4 regions of the Paenibacillus sp. J5 genome follow, and region 3 is predicted to be linked to each of the others. Evidence: predicted binding sites of a transcription regulator. Region 3 holds the regulator's gene; each other region holds the start of a gene.
What was found. The regulator Rex, encoded in region 3, represses fermentation and respiration genes when NADH is low (regulators of the CRP and FNR family bind a similar motif). The targets are predictions, from matches to a motif close to TTGTGAAATATTTCACAA.

Region 1: the regulator Rex is predicted to act here: its motif matches at 2,122-2,139, upstream of nadA (quinolinate synthase NadA).
Region 2: the regulator Rex is predicted to act here: its motif matches at 1,332-1,349, upstream of nirB (nitrite reductase large subunit NirB).
Region 4: the regulator Rex is predicted to act here: its motif matches at 1,881-1,898, upstream of adhE (bifunctional acetaldehyde-CoA/alcohol dehydrogenase).

Annotation. Positions count from the first base shown of each region.
Region 1 is NZ_JBUEDD010000019.1:16,097-19,310, forward strand. It holds gene nadB (L-aspartate oxidase) at 1-950, opposite strand, end outside; gene nadA (quinolinate synthase NadA) at 982-1,920, opposite strand; gene ftsH (ATP-dependent zinc metalloprotease FtsH) at 2,299-3,214, opposite strand, start outside.
Region 2 is NZ_JBUEDD010000002.1:258,313-261,526, forward strand. It holds gene nirB (nitrite reductase large subunit NirB) at 1-1,274, opposite strand, end outside; gene ACY1JZ_RS03705 (Crp/Fnr family transcriptional regulator) at 1,592-2,149, shown strand; gene hmpA (NO-inducible flavohemoprotein) at 2,116-3,214, opposite strand, start outside.
Region 3 is NZ_JBUEDD010000012.1:106,485-109,698, forward strand. It holds gene dinG (ATP-dependent DNA helicase DinG) at 1-1,059, shown strand, start outside; gene ACY1JZ_RS20925 (redox-sensing transcriptional repressor Rex) at 1,056-1,697, shown strand; gene ACY1JZ_RS20930 (amidohydrolase) at 1,694-2,998, shown strand; gene ACY1JZ_RS20935 (cell wall elongation regulator TseB-like domain-containing protein) at 2,998-3,214, shown strand, end outside.
Region 4 is NZ_JBUEDD010000004.1:407,394-410,607, reverse strand. It holds gene adhE (bifunctional acetaldehyde-CoA/alcohol dehydrogenase) at 1-1,731, opposite strand, end outside; gene sda (sporulation histidine kinase inhibitor Sda) at 2,378-2,521, opposite strand; gene ACY1JZ_RS09385 (YheC/YheD family protein) at 2,766-3,214, opposite strand, start outside.

The DNA.
Region 1 (3,214 bases), on a different contig from region 3:
TCCGCCGATTCATGGGTGACGTCCAGATAGACGAAGGTCGAACGTGTCGCTTCGATCTCGCTGACGATGGCTCGCGCGACGACATCGCGTGGCGCAAGCTCGAGCTGCTCATGGTATTTCTCCATGAAGCGCTCGCCTTTGATATTGCGAAGCACAGCGCCCTCGCCACGCACAGCCTCCGAGATCAGGAAGCGTGGAGCACCCGGATAGCATAATGAAGTTGGATGGAATTGGATGAATTCCACATCCTGTATGTAGGCGCCTGCGCGATAAGCCATCGCGATACCGTCACCTGTTGCGACATCTGGATTGGTTGTATAACGGTACAGTTGTCCGGCTCCACCGGAGCAGAGCACAGTTGCCTTGCCGCGAACGAACAGCTTCTGTCCATCCGGCTTCTGTACCAGCGCACCACAGCACTCTCCATCGGTCGTGATGAGATCGATGACGAAGTGATCGTCCCATACCTCTATATTCGGATGCGTCTTCGCCTTCTCTGATAGCGCACGCACAATCTCGTACCCTGTCGCATCCCCGTTCGCATGCAGAATGCGGCGTTGGCTATGCGCGCCCTCCTTGGTCAAGGCGTATTCTCCGTCCTCCAGGTCGAACTGCGTTCCCATCTGGATCAGATCCTCGATGCCCTGCGGCCCCTCGTGCACCAGCACGCTTACTGCATCATGGCTGCATAATCCTGCTCCGGCAATCAGCGTATCCTGACGGTGGTAAGCAGGAGAATCGTCCTCGGAGATGACCGCCGCAATTCCCCCCTGTGCATACCGGGTATTGCTGTCCATGACCGATTTTTTGGTAATCATAAGTACGTTATTATTTTCACTAGCTTGAATGGCAGTGAACAAGCCTGCGATTCCAGCACCGATGACGATGACATCCTTCTCGACTACCGGCAGCTCATCCAGCGCAACGTCTACTAAATATCTGGGAATCATTCGCTTTCCTCCTACAAGGAAGTAGCGCATGCTACTTCACTTGCAGCATGCGCTCCAGGGATAGCCTTGCTTGGTTGGCAACATGAGGCGGAACATAAATCTGAGGCTGCATCGTCTCCAGACATTTCACGAGCTTCTTCAGATTATTGACCTTCATATTGGGACATACCAGGTACTTGGTTGCAAAATGGAAGGTCTTGTCCGGGCTGTCCTTGCGAAGCTGGTAGCCGGTACCGTCCTCTGTGCCAACGATAAATTCCTTGTTCGGGGATTCCTTGCAATATTTAATAATAGCAGTCGTGCTGCCGACAAAATCGCCCATCTCCACAACTTCAGGACGACACTCGGGGTGGACAACAAATTCCGCGTTCGGGTACTTGGCTTTCATCTCGACAACATCCTTGACGGTCAACATATCATGCGTGTTGCAGTAGCCTTCCCAGATAATCATCTTCTTGTCGGTCTTCTGCTGGACGTAATGGCCCAGATTCTTGTCCGGCACCCAGATCACCTCGTCGCCCTCGACCGAGTTGACCACCTTGACTGCATTTGCAGACGTACAGCAAATGTCCGTCTCCGCCTTAATCTCCGCGGACGAGTTAATATACGTCACAACGGTCGCATTCGGATGCTGTGCCTTCAGCTTGCGCAGTCCATCTACATTCACCATATCTGCCATCGGGCAACCGGCTCGCTCGTCCGGGATAATCACAGTCTTGTTCGGAGCCAAAATCTTGGCGCTCTCTCCCATAAAATGAACGCCGCAAAATACGATCGTATCCGCATCCGTCTCGGCAGCCTTCTGGGCGAGCAGGAAGGAGTCCCCGCGAAAATCGGCAACCTCCTGAATTTCATCGCGCTGATAATAATGAGCCAGTATAATGGCGTTGCGTTCCTTCTTCAATTCCAGCAGACGTTCGCGCAGCTCGCGATTCTGCTGCTCCTTGCGTTCCAATGCCAATGCTTCCACGGCAAACCCTCTCCTTGTATGTCATCAGGCTGCGCCAAGGCGCTCTCCCTAGTGTAGCCAAAGCTTGACTATTTGATGAAGTTACACTTTAATTTACACAACGCAGACTACCCTGTCAACAAGCTTCAAAGCCCGCCACTACCGAATATGTTGCCCCTAGCTTGCTTAATCGTTCCGCTACGTTGCCTTATAGCTGAATGCGTGTAATAAATTTCACAAGCGCAGCTTGATACCGATGTAGAATGGCTGATGCCGTCCTTAACGGGGCAAGGCTTGATTTCGCGAAACTACGGAAGACCTTGTAAGGTGAACCGCAAATAATCATTCCTTACAATCAAAAAAAAGCTGCCCTCCAGTGAAGGGCAGCATCGTAACCAATTAAGCTTTATTATTCTCTCCGTCATCGTCGCCTGGCTTCGATTCCGGGATGTCTCCATTAGCAGGCGCCTCTTCATCCTTGCGTGTCTGGATGCGCACAGTAACGTCGCCCACCTCATCCACGATCGGCTCGGCATGGGACTCCTGCGGAGTCTCCCCCTCCGTGCTTCCAGCCAGAGAGCCTGTATCGATCAGACGCTTGATCTGTTCGAATTCCAGTGTCTCCTCAGCCAGCAGCGTCTGAGCAATCAGATGAACTTCCTTGCTCTTCTCGTTCAGCAGTTCCTTGGCACGAGTGTAGCAGTCGTTAATAATCGACTGCATCTCCTGATCGATCTCATAGGCAATAGCGTCAGAATAGTTCTGCTCATGACCCAGATCACGACCCAGGAATACCTGGCCTTGCGAGTTGCCGAACTGCATCGGTCCGAGCTTGTCGCTCATCCCATACTCCATAATCATCGAGCGGACGATACCGGTCGCTTGCTTGAAGTCGCTGTAAGCGCCCGTACCAATCTCACCGATGAACAGCTCCTCTGCAACGCGGCCGCCGAGCAAGCCGGTGACTTTGTCCAGAAGCTCTTGCTTGGTAACCAGCATCCGATCTTCCTTAGGTAACATAATGACATATCCGCCTGCGCGTCCGCGCGGGATGATCGTTACCTTGTGTACCGCATCGGCATGCTCCAGGAAGTAGCCGATAATTGTGTGGCCCGCTTCATGATAAGCGACAATCCGCTTCTCGCGGTCACTAATGACACGGCTCTTCTTCTCGGTACCGACGATGACGCGGTCAATCGCCTCATCCATCTCGATCATCGCGATGTCCTTCTTGTTGCGCCGTGCTGCAAGCAACGCCGCTTCATTCAACAGGTTCTCCAGGTCAGCGCCTGTAAAGCCTGTAGTACGCTTCGCA
Region 2 (3,214 bases), on a different contig from region 3:
TCCATCGGAGATTTCCCGCCGGAGGCGGTTCCCATGAATTCTTCATACAGTGCTTCCGTCATCTCTGCTTGCGACCGCACCCATTGGTTCATGACCGCCGAATCGCTCACGTCTCCGAACAGCACGCCGCCAACGATCGTTTTATCGCGAAGCAGCAGCTTCTTGTACGTCCCCTTCCAATCATCCTGCTTGCGCAGCACAGTCAGCTCGGGACTATCCTGGAAGATGCCCGCCGAGAACACATCGACGCCGGATATTTTCAGCTTGGTCGAGGTGAAGGAGCCTTCATATGGGGCCGTATCGACGCCGCCCAGCCGTTTGGCAAGCACCTGTCCTTGCTCGAACAGCGGGGCTACGAGGCCATAGCAGACGCCCCGGTGCTCGGTACATTCGCCAACGGCATAGACATCCGGCGCCGAGGTCTGCATATAATCATCGACGACAATGCCGCGTCCGGTATGAATTCCGCTATTCTCCGCGACCTTGATGTTAGGGCGAATGCCCGCTGCCATTATGACCAGATCCGCCTCCAGCTCCGTTCCATCGGCAAAGCGCAGCGCTTGTACCCTTGCATCGCCCACCAGCTCATTCGTCTGCTTCTCCAGCAGGAAACGTATCCCCTGGCGCTCCAGCTCCGCCTTCAGCATGATCGAGGCTTGTGGATCAAGCTGACGTTCCATGAGATGCGGCATCAGATGCACCACCGTTGTCTCCATGCCCAGTTGTACCAAGCCCTTGGCTGCTTCCAGACCGAGCAGTCCGCCTCCGATAACAGCCGCCTTGCGATACACCGCCGAAGCTTGCAGCATTGCTTGACAATCAGCGATGTCACGAAATCCGATGACCCCTTCCTTATCTGCACCGGGGATCGGCAGAATAATCGGATTGGAGCCGGTGGCAATGATCAACTTGTCGTAGGAATGAGCCATCCCATCCTCTGTGTACACGAGATGCCCATTCGTATCGATGTGCGTAATAGCTGTGCCGGTATGGAGTGTAATTCCGTTCTCCTCATACCAGGCCAGCGGATGCAGGATAATCTCTTCCATCGTCTTGCTGCCCTCCAGCACATAGGAGAGCATGATGCGGTTATAATTTGGATGCGGCTCATTGCCGAATACCGTAATTTCATATCGTGAAGGCGCCAGCTTGAGCAGTTGCTCGATGGCATTCATTCCAGCCATACCGTTGCCGATCAGCACGAGCCTTTCCTTAGCGGAGCTGGCAGCGCGTCTTGCTATCGTATCGTTTCGTAGGGCTTGATCTTCTTTCATGTGAATCGCCTCCGTTTCTTGCTTACTTCATAGTTTAGCTGGTTATCGGCGCAATCGTTATGATAAATCTCACAATCCACAAAGTTATCTGGTTATCAGACATCTACTCTATGGAGCATTCATACTTTCATTCTCATTTGGCTAGCTGACTTACTTCAACCGTAAACCTCCCCCGAGCACAGTGGCTCTCCTGAAATGCAAATCACGCGTTTTCAGTCTTTACATTCCGCGTCGTATGGGCTATATTTCAGTTGAAACCCGGCCGCCTGCGGCGAGCCGGATAGGATCATGCCCCCGAAGGAAGGAGAGAAAGCGCGATGCTGTTGCACAAAGGCGAGGTATTGTTTCGCCAAGGAGACATCGGGCCGCTCTACCAGCTCGAGAGCGGGATGCTCAAAATTGTAAGACTCCATGAGAATGGCCATCAAATGCTAATGAACCTGATCACACCCGGCGAAGTCATCCCGCATCATTCCTTAATTACCCAGCAGCCCTACCATGGAACGGCTGTTGCCCTTACAACCTGCGAGGTAACACTCCTCCCCGCCGCTGCATGGTACCAGTCCCTGCTCGATGAGCCAGGCAAGAGCGTGGACATCGCACTCAAGCTGCAGAACAAGCTGCGGATGATGCAGCAGCGAATTGACCAGCTCACCCATCCCGAGCCTGCCCAGCGGCTTGCGAAGCTGCAAGGCTGGTTCGAGCAATATCTGTCTCTGCCCAGCGGACAACTGACCGATCTGCTCACCCAGGAGGAGATTGGTCAGTTGATTGGCCTGCGCCGCGAGACCGTTAACCGGCTGCTTCGCTCATCCGCTGATGCAGTAGAGCAGAAGCATGCTCAGAGTGTGCCGGCTGGCCCGAAAAATTCATAGTGCATATCCGTATCGGCTACTCCGTTTGCCACCAGCTCCTGCTTGACTGCACGCATGAACGGCGTAGAGCCGCAGAAATAATAGACGGCATCACGCTCAGGAACAGCTTGCTCCAGCCAGGCTGCATCGAGGGCTGAATCAGCTACGGCATGTCTTGCTTCCAGCTCGCCGCCTGCTGTCTCACGGTAGAAATAGTATGCGGACAGATTCGGATGAACGTCGACCAGGCCATCCACATGGTCCTTCAGCGCATGCCGCTGCAGGCTGACAGCGGCATGAATGAATACGATGCGGCGCTTCGAGCCGGCCTCTACCAACGCATTCAGCATGCTGACCAGCGGTGTCAGCCCCACGCCGCCGCTAATCAACACAATCGGTCTTGTATCCTCCAGGTCAAGACAGAAATCGCCTGCCGGAGCAGACAGCGGCAGCACATCCCCCACCTGAATGCGCTGGTGCAGCACATTGGAGACCTTGCCTGCCGGTTGGCTGCCGCGCGCATCCTCCCGCTTGACTGTAATGCGATAGTAGGACTTGCCCGGACTATCCGAGAGCGAGTATTGACGAATATGGGAGTATTCCTCTTCTGCGCTTTCATACTTGATGCTAACATATTGTCCTGGAAGATAAGTGGACAAGGGACCACCATCCTGAGGAACCAGGTAGAAGGAAGTAATCTGCGACGTCTCCACAACCTTGCGCTGCACGACAAACGGCCGGAAGTCAGCCCATCCCCCCTGCTGCTGCTCCGCCTCCTTGTACATTTCCTCCTCCACATCGATGAAGACCTGGGCGATTACACCATAAGCCTCTGCCCATGCGCCTATGATCTCATCCGTTGCCGCATCCCCCAGCACATCCTTGATCGCCTTCAGCAATTGCTCGCCCACAATCGGATAATGCTCCTTACGAACGCCAAGACTGCGGTGCTTATGTGCAATCTGCTTCACCACGGGCAGGATCATGCCTAATTGGTCAATATGCTTCGCTGCCGCATAGACCGCATTGGCCAATGCTGCCTGCTGCTTGCCCTGCTTTTGATTGGCGTGATTGAACAGGTTCAGC
Region 3 (3,214 bases):
CTGCTGTCGGACATTAAGGATCGCATTGAGGAGCATGCTGTGCAGGCGCTCGTCACGGATCTGAATGGCATAGTGAAGGACGTGAACCGGCTGAAGGATGATCTGCGCATCTTCGTGAAGATGGAGGATAGCAACATCGTCCACTGGATTGAGGCTTCGCCCCAATACCGGGCCAAATCCGTGCAGTTGTTCGCCGTGCCGGCAGATGTAAGCGGGCAACTGAAGAAGCATTTTTTTGATACGAAAAAAAGCATCACGCTCACCTCTGCCACCCTATCGATTCAGAAGTCGTTTCAGTATGCGAGCGAGCAGCTTGGTCTAAGCTGGCATGAGAAGGAGGGCAAGCTGAAGACCGTCCAGTTGCCGTCGCCGTTCAATTACCGCGATCAGGCATTGGTCATTATTCCGCGCGATTTCCCGAGTGTCAAGGGCCCTGCCGGCGATCCGCAGTTCATCGCCCGCCTGACCGAATCTCTGGCCGCAGCAGCGCGCGAGACCGGGGGGAAGATGCTCGTGCTGTTCACCTCCTACAAGATGCTGCGTCTGGTGTATGATCCGCTCAAGGAGGAGCTGTCCTCCTCAGGCATTCAAGTGCTGGGGCAAGGCATTGACAGCGGCAATCGCAGCAAGCTGACACGGCGCTTTCAGCAGAATCAGGCATCCGTGCTGCTCGGCACAAGCAGCTTCTGGGAGGGAGTAGATATTCCCGGTGATGCGCTGACGGCGCTGGCCATCGTGCGTCTGCCCTTTCAGCCGCCCAATCATCCGCTCGTCGAGGCCAAGTCGGAGCTGCTGGTGCAGCAGAAGCAGAATCCATTCATGAAGCTGTCCATTCCGCAAGCGGTCATTCGCTTCAAGCAAGGCTTCGGACGACTTGTGCGGAGCAGTCGCGATCGCGGGGTGGTGCTCTTGTATGATACGCGGGTGTTGGAGACGTACTATGGAAAATATTTCTTGTATTCTCTCCCTGGCCCCAAGATTGAGCATATGCATGTGGACAAGATCGTTCCTCGAATGAGACAATGGCTTGCCGATGAAGCAAAGGAGGAAGAAGGGTGAAGCAGCCCAAAATATCTGAAGCGGTCGTTCGCCGTCTTCCCATTTATCTTCAATTTTTGAATGAGTTGAACAAGCGCGAGGTGCAGACCGTCTCTTCTCAGGATCTGGGACAGAGGCTGGATCTGAACCCCGCGCAGATCCGCAAGGATCTGGCTTACTTCGGTGAATTTGGCCGCAAGGGCATCGGTTATGATGTCAATTATCTGATTGAGAAGATTCGGCAGATTCTCAAGCTGAACCAGACGCTTCACGTGGCATTGGTTGGAGCGGGTAATCTGGGACATGCGCTATGCAATTATAATATGTATATTAAGGACAATATGAAGATTACAGCCGTCTTTGATGCCGTTCCCGCCAAGGTCGGTACACGTATTAATAGCTTGACGGTTCAGCCGATGGAGCTATTGAAGGAGACGATTGCAAGCAACAACATTCGGATCGGCATTATTACGGTACCTGCGGCCGAAGCGCAAAATGTGGCAGACCAGTTGGTTGAAGCAGGCGTCGAGGGGATACTGAACTTTGCCCCGATTATTCTGAAGGTGCCGGAGAGCGTCCGCATCCATCATGCCGATTTTACGCGCGAGCTGCTGAGTCTGGCCTATTATCTGGAGAATGAAGGAGAGTCATCATTATGAGCCGCCTGTGGATTGAGAACGGTATATTTGTCACGATGAATGAGGATCAGCCTGTAGTGAGCGGGCATATGGTTATCGAGGACGACAGGATTGTGTATATTGGCGAGGCGGCCCCGGAGTTAGCGCTGACCGAAGGCGCGCGTGTGGTCAAGGGAGCTGGCAAGCTGTACATGCCCGGCTTGATTAATACGCATGGACATGCGGCGATGTCGCTGCTGCGGGGCTATTCGGATGACAAGACGCTGCAGTCATGGCTGCAGGATTATATGTGGCCGATGGAAGGCAAATACGTCGATGAAGATACGCGCGTAGGTACATCGCTGGCTGTGCTGGAGATGCTCAAGAGCGGTACGACGACCTTTGTCGATATGTATGACCGGATGGACATCGTGGCGCAGGTGGTCGAGCAATCAGGGATGCGCGGCTGGTTGACACGCGGCGCGATCGGACTATGCTCCGAGGAGGAGCAGCGCGCCAAGCTGGCGGAGGCAGTGGAGTTCGCCAAGAGCTGGAATGGCCGCGCTGACGGGCGGATTCGCACGATGATGTCGCCGCATGCGCCGTATACATGCCCTCCGGCCTTCATCGAGCAATTCGTACAGGCGGCGCATGATCTCGACCTGCCGATGCATACGCATATGTCGGAGACGCTGGCCGAGGTCGAGCAAAATGTGCGAGATTATGGCTGCCGCCCTGTTGAGCACCTGCAGAAGCTGGGCGTATTCTCCCGTCCTTCGTTCATTGCCCATGGCGTTCATCTGACAGATGAGGAAATCGAAGTACTGGCAGCCCATAAGGTTGGCGTATCGCACAACCCGGCCAGCAATCTCAAGCTGGCAAGCGGTGTGGCGCGGGTGCCCGAGCTGCTGAAGGCTGGCGTGACTGTATCACTGGGCACTGATAGCGCTGCTAGCAACAACAACCTCGACCTGTTCGATGAGATCAGGCTGGCTGCGCTTATTCATAAAGGTACGAGCGGCGATCCTACAGCGGTGCCTGCGCTCACGGCGTTGCAGTTGGGAACCGTATACGGGGCGCAGACGCTCTGGCAGGAGCAGGAGCTCGGCCGCTTGCGCGCTGGCATGAAGGCGGACTTTATAGCGCTGAATATAGATCAGCCACATTTCTTCCCTCGTACAGACTATATCTCCCATCTGGTCTATGCTGCTTCGGGCCGCGACGTGGTGGATGTATGGGTGGACGGGCGCCAGGTGGTGGAGAACGGGCATTGTGTGCATCTGGATGAGGAACGCATCCTGCATGAAGCACAGGCTCGCTTCGAGGCGCTGGAGCGTCGATAATGCGTGCACGCTCCAAATCCAGGCTGATGACGCCTGGTCGCTGGGTGCTGGCTATCGTATCCGCTCTGCTGCTACTGTTCCTGCTGTTTAATCTATATTACCGTTCCACCCAACAGGACATCTGGCAGGAGGAGAACGCCGCCAAACGGATTGCTATCGAGCAAGCAGGCTTGACGGAGGTGGATAAGGCGACCAAGCATGTGTGGGATCAAATCT
Region 4 (3,214 bases), on a different contig from region 3:
CTTCTGCTTGAGCGAATGGAAGCTGGTATCCGGGTATTCGTAGAACAGCCACATTGCCTTGGCCGCATCCATCGGCGAGCCGCCGCCGAGTGCGATGATACAGTCTGGCTGGAAGGCCTCCATCATCGCCCGTCCCCGCTCTACAGTGTCAACCGATGGGTCGGGCTCTACATCCGAGAACACCTCGATGTATACAGGCTTCGTCCGCTTGCGCAAGTAGTATTCCAGCTTCTCGACGTAGCCCAGCTTCACCATCGTTTCGTCGGTGACGACCATCACGCGCGAGATGTCCGGCATCTTCTCCAGATATTGCGTCGAATCCTTCTCGAAGTATACTTTAGGCGGTACCTTGAACCATTGCATATTGACGGTTCTGAAGGCAACACGCTTGATGTTGAGCAGGTTGACTGCCGATACGTTCGAGGTCGTCGAGTTATGTCCATACGAGCCGCAGCCGAGCGTCAGCGACGGCAGGTTCGTATTATACAGATCACCGATCGCGCCATGAGTGGAAGGAGCATTGACGATAACGCGTCCGGTCTGCAGCCGCTTGGCGAAGCTGTCGATCACGTCCTGATTGTTGGAATGGATGACCGAGGAGTGACCCAGCCCTCCGAAGGCAACAACCTCCGCCGCGCGCTCGATTCCTTGCTCTGCTGTCTTCACCTTATAGCATGCCAGTACAGGACTGAGCTTTTCTGCGGACAATGGATAGGCTTCGCCGACACCCTGCAGCTCTGCAACGAGGATTTTCGTGTTGTCCGGTACTTGCAGACCTGCCATAGCGGCGATGCTAACGGCACTCTGTCCGACAATGACGGCATTGACGGCGCATTTCTCCTTGTTAATGACCAGCTTGGAGACTTGCTCAGTCTCGGCCTTGTTCAGGAAGTAGCAGCCATTCTCCTTCATCAGCTTCTTCACCTGATCATAGATCGGTTCCTCGATGATAACCGACTGCTCGGATGCACAGATCATGCCGTTATCGAACGTTTTGGACAAGATCAGATCCGTTACCGCCTGCCCCAGATTGGCCGATTGCTCGATGAAGCAAGGGACGTTGCCTGGGCCAACGCCTAGCGCCGGCTTGCCTGTGCTGTACGCCGACTTCACCATGGATGCTCCGCCTGTGGCCAGCACGAGCGCCACATCCGGGTGATTCATGAGCAGTTGCGTTGCCTCCAGCGAAGGCGTCTCGATCCACTGCACGCAATGGGCAGGAGCGCCATTAGCAACCGCGGCTTCCAGCAGCGTCCGTGCAGCAGCAGCACTGCTCTTCTGTGCGGATGGATGGAAGGCGAAGATGATCGGGTTGCGGGTTTTGGTCGCGATCAGCGTCTTGAACATTGTCGTAGATGTCGGATTCGTAACCGGTGTTACCCCTGCGATGATGCCGACCGGCTCCGCTACCAGTTGATAGCTTTCATACGGATTTTCCTCAATTACGCCGACGGTTTTGCTGCCCTTGATGTGGTGGTATATATATTCCGTCGCAAAGATGTTTTTCGTAATCTTGTCCTCGTAGACACCCCGTCCTGTTTCCTCTACTGCCATCTTTGCCAAGTACATATGCCGATCCAGTCCCGCCAGCGCCATTGCCTGTACAATTCGGTTGACCTGTTCCTGATCGAGCTTGAGATACGCCTCTTGCGCCTTTCTCGCTCGCGCGACTAACTGGTTCACCTCATCCTGTGCAGGTTGGGCATTCAGATTGCTCTCTTTAACAGCCATGATTACTCCTCCTTTGACAATGCAGGTAGCCTCATTCCGTCTGATTATGCTGCAGTGCAGCTTCTTTTAACGTATGCTTGGGGCGCCTGATGAAGTCGTGTATTGGATCTTCTTGATACCTCTATGCTACACCAGTTTCATATATATGTATGTGATATTTTTCACATAATAAAAAAGTAAAATATGGTATGGTGTTGAGATGCAGTGAACGTTAACGCTGACAGATCGCATCACGCCTCGGCCTGTTAGCTGCTTATGCGTTGCTCAGGCACACTCGTACAATGTTCACACAATGTATGCGCATGGCCGCAACAAAAGCAGGGCACCCTACCCTTGGCCAATATTACGTCAGAGCTGATCTGACAGCCAAAGGAGGGTGCCACCCGTGTTATGTCCGGTGTGTAATGGTATTCGTGTGCTTAACGCTGTATGTCCCGTCTGTGAGGCCAGCTTGATTGACGACGGCAGAGTGCAGGATCAGTCTGATCCCTATGCCCCCTACCAGCCGCGAAGTGAGAATACCGGACACTTGTCCTCTTCCTGCAACGAAGCTTGCTGCGAGCATAGCTGCCATTGCAGAAATTGCGGGCTAGAAGTACAATTCCAGGTCAATGAGTGGGAGTCAATGGGTGAATGAAGCAGACAGTCATGCGCCTAGTCGATGATTCGTTGGCTCAATCTCTCTTTTTCTGATCTCTGCGAAGAGCAGTCCAATAAACTCGGGGTCCAAATTTAACTGAAGCGCCAAGTTGTAACTGTCTACAAGCAGCTCATCTGAAAGGATCTCCATCCCAAACACCATCCTTCCCTATTTCTTCCTCCTCATCTTAACATGCCCCTAATATAAGAACAATCGTTCCGTTATCCACATCATCATGTGGAAATCATGTGCATACTTTGTGGACACGCTTCAGAAACCAAGGAAATACAAAGTAGGATAATGTGGATAAAATTATACACAACCTTCCAGATGTGTTCTGTGATAAAAAAAAGAAATGCATATTCGTTAATCTATAGAGTTATGCTTTCAGCGATTATTGAGGCCTTGTGTTCACTTCAAAAATCCAGATCTTCCCGTTCTTGTCGAGCCCATAATCAAACCCGAGCTGTCCGATGCCAGGAAACCGACTCTCCAGCACCTGCGTCGAGATTCGCGTCAGCTCCCTCATCTCCTGCTTCTTGCGCACCACCATGCCCCCAGACAGCGAGCGCCGAATGCCTTGGGCTGCCGTCATCTGTGAACCACCCCGGCACAGGTTGGTAACGAACAGGCCATGCCTGGCTAATCGTCCCACCATGGAACGGATGCCCCAATGTTCTCCCGCCTTGACATGCTTCACACGGTAATCGATTGGCCTGCCGCTAATCGTTGCTAGATGAATGCCTCGCTGAATCAAATAGCTTCTGCCTTTCTTCAGCCCGGACAGAGCAGAGACCAGACCGTCAAATGTAGAGAAGCTTCTCTTGTTCGCATAGTAGGTAT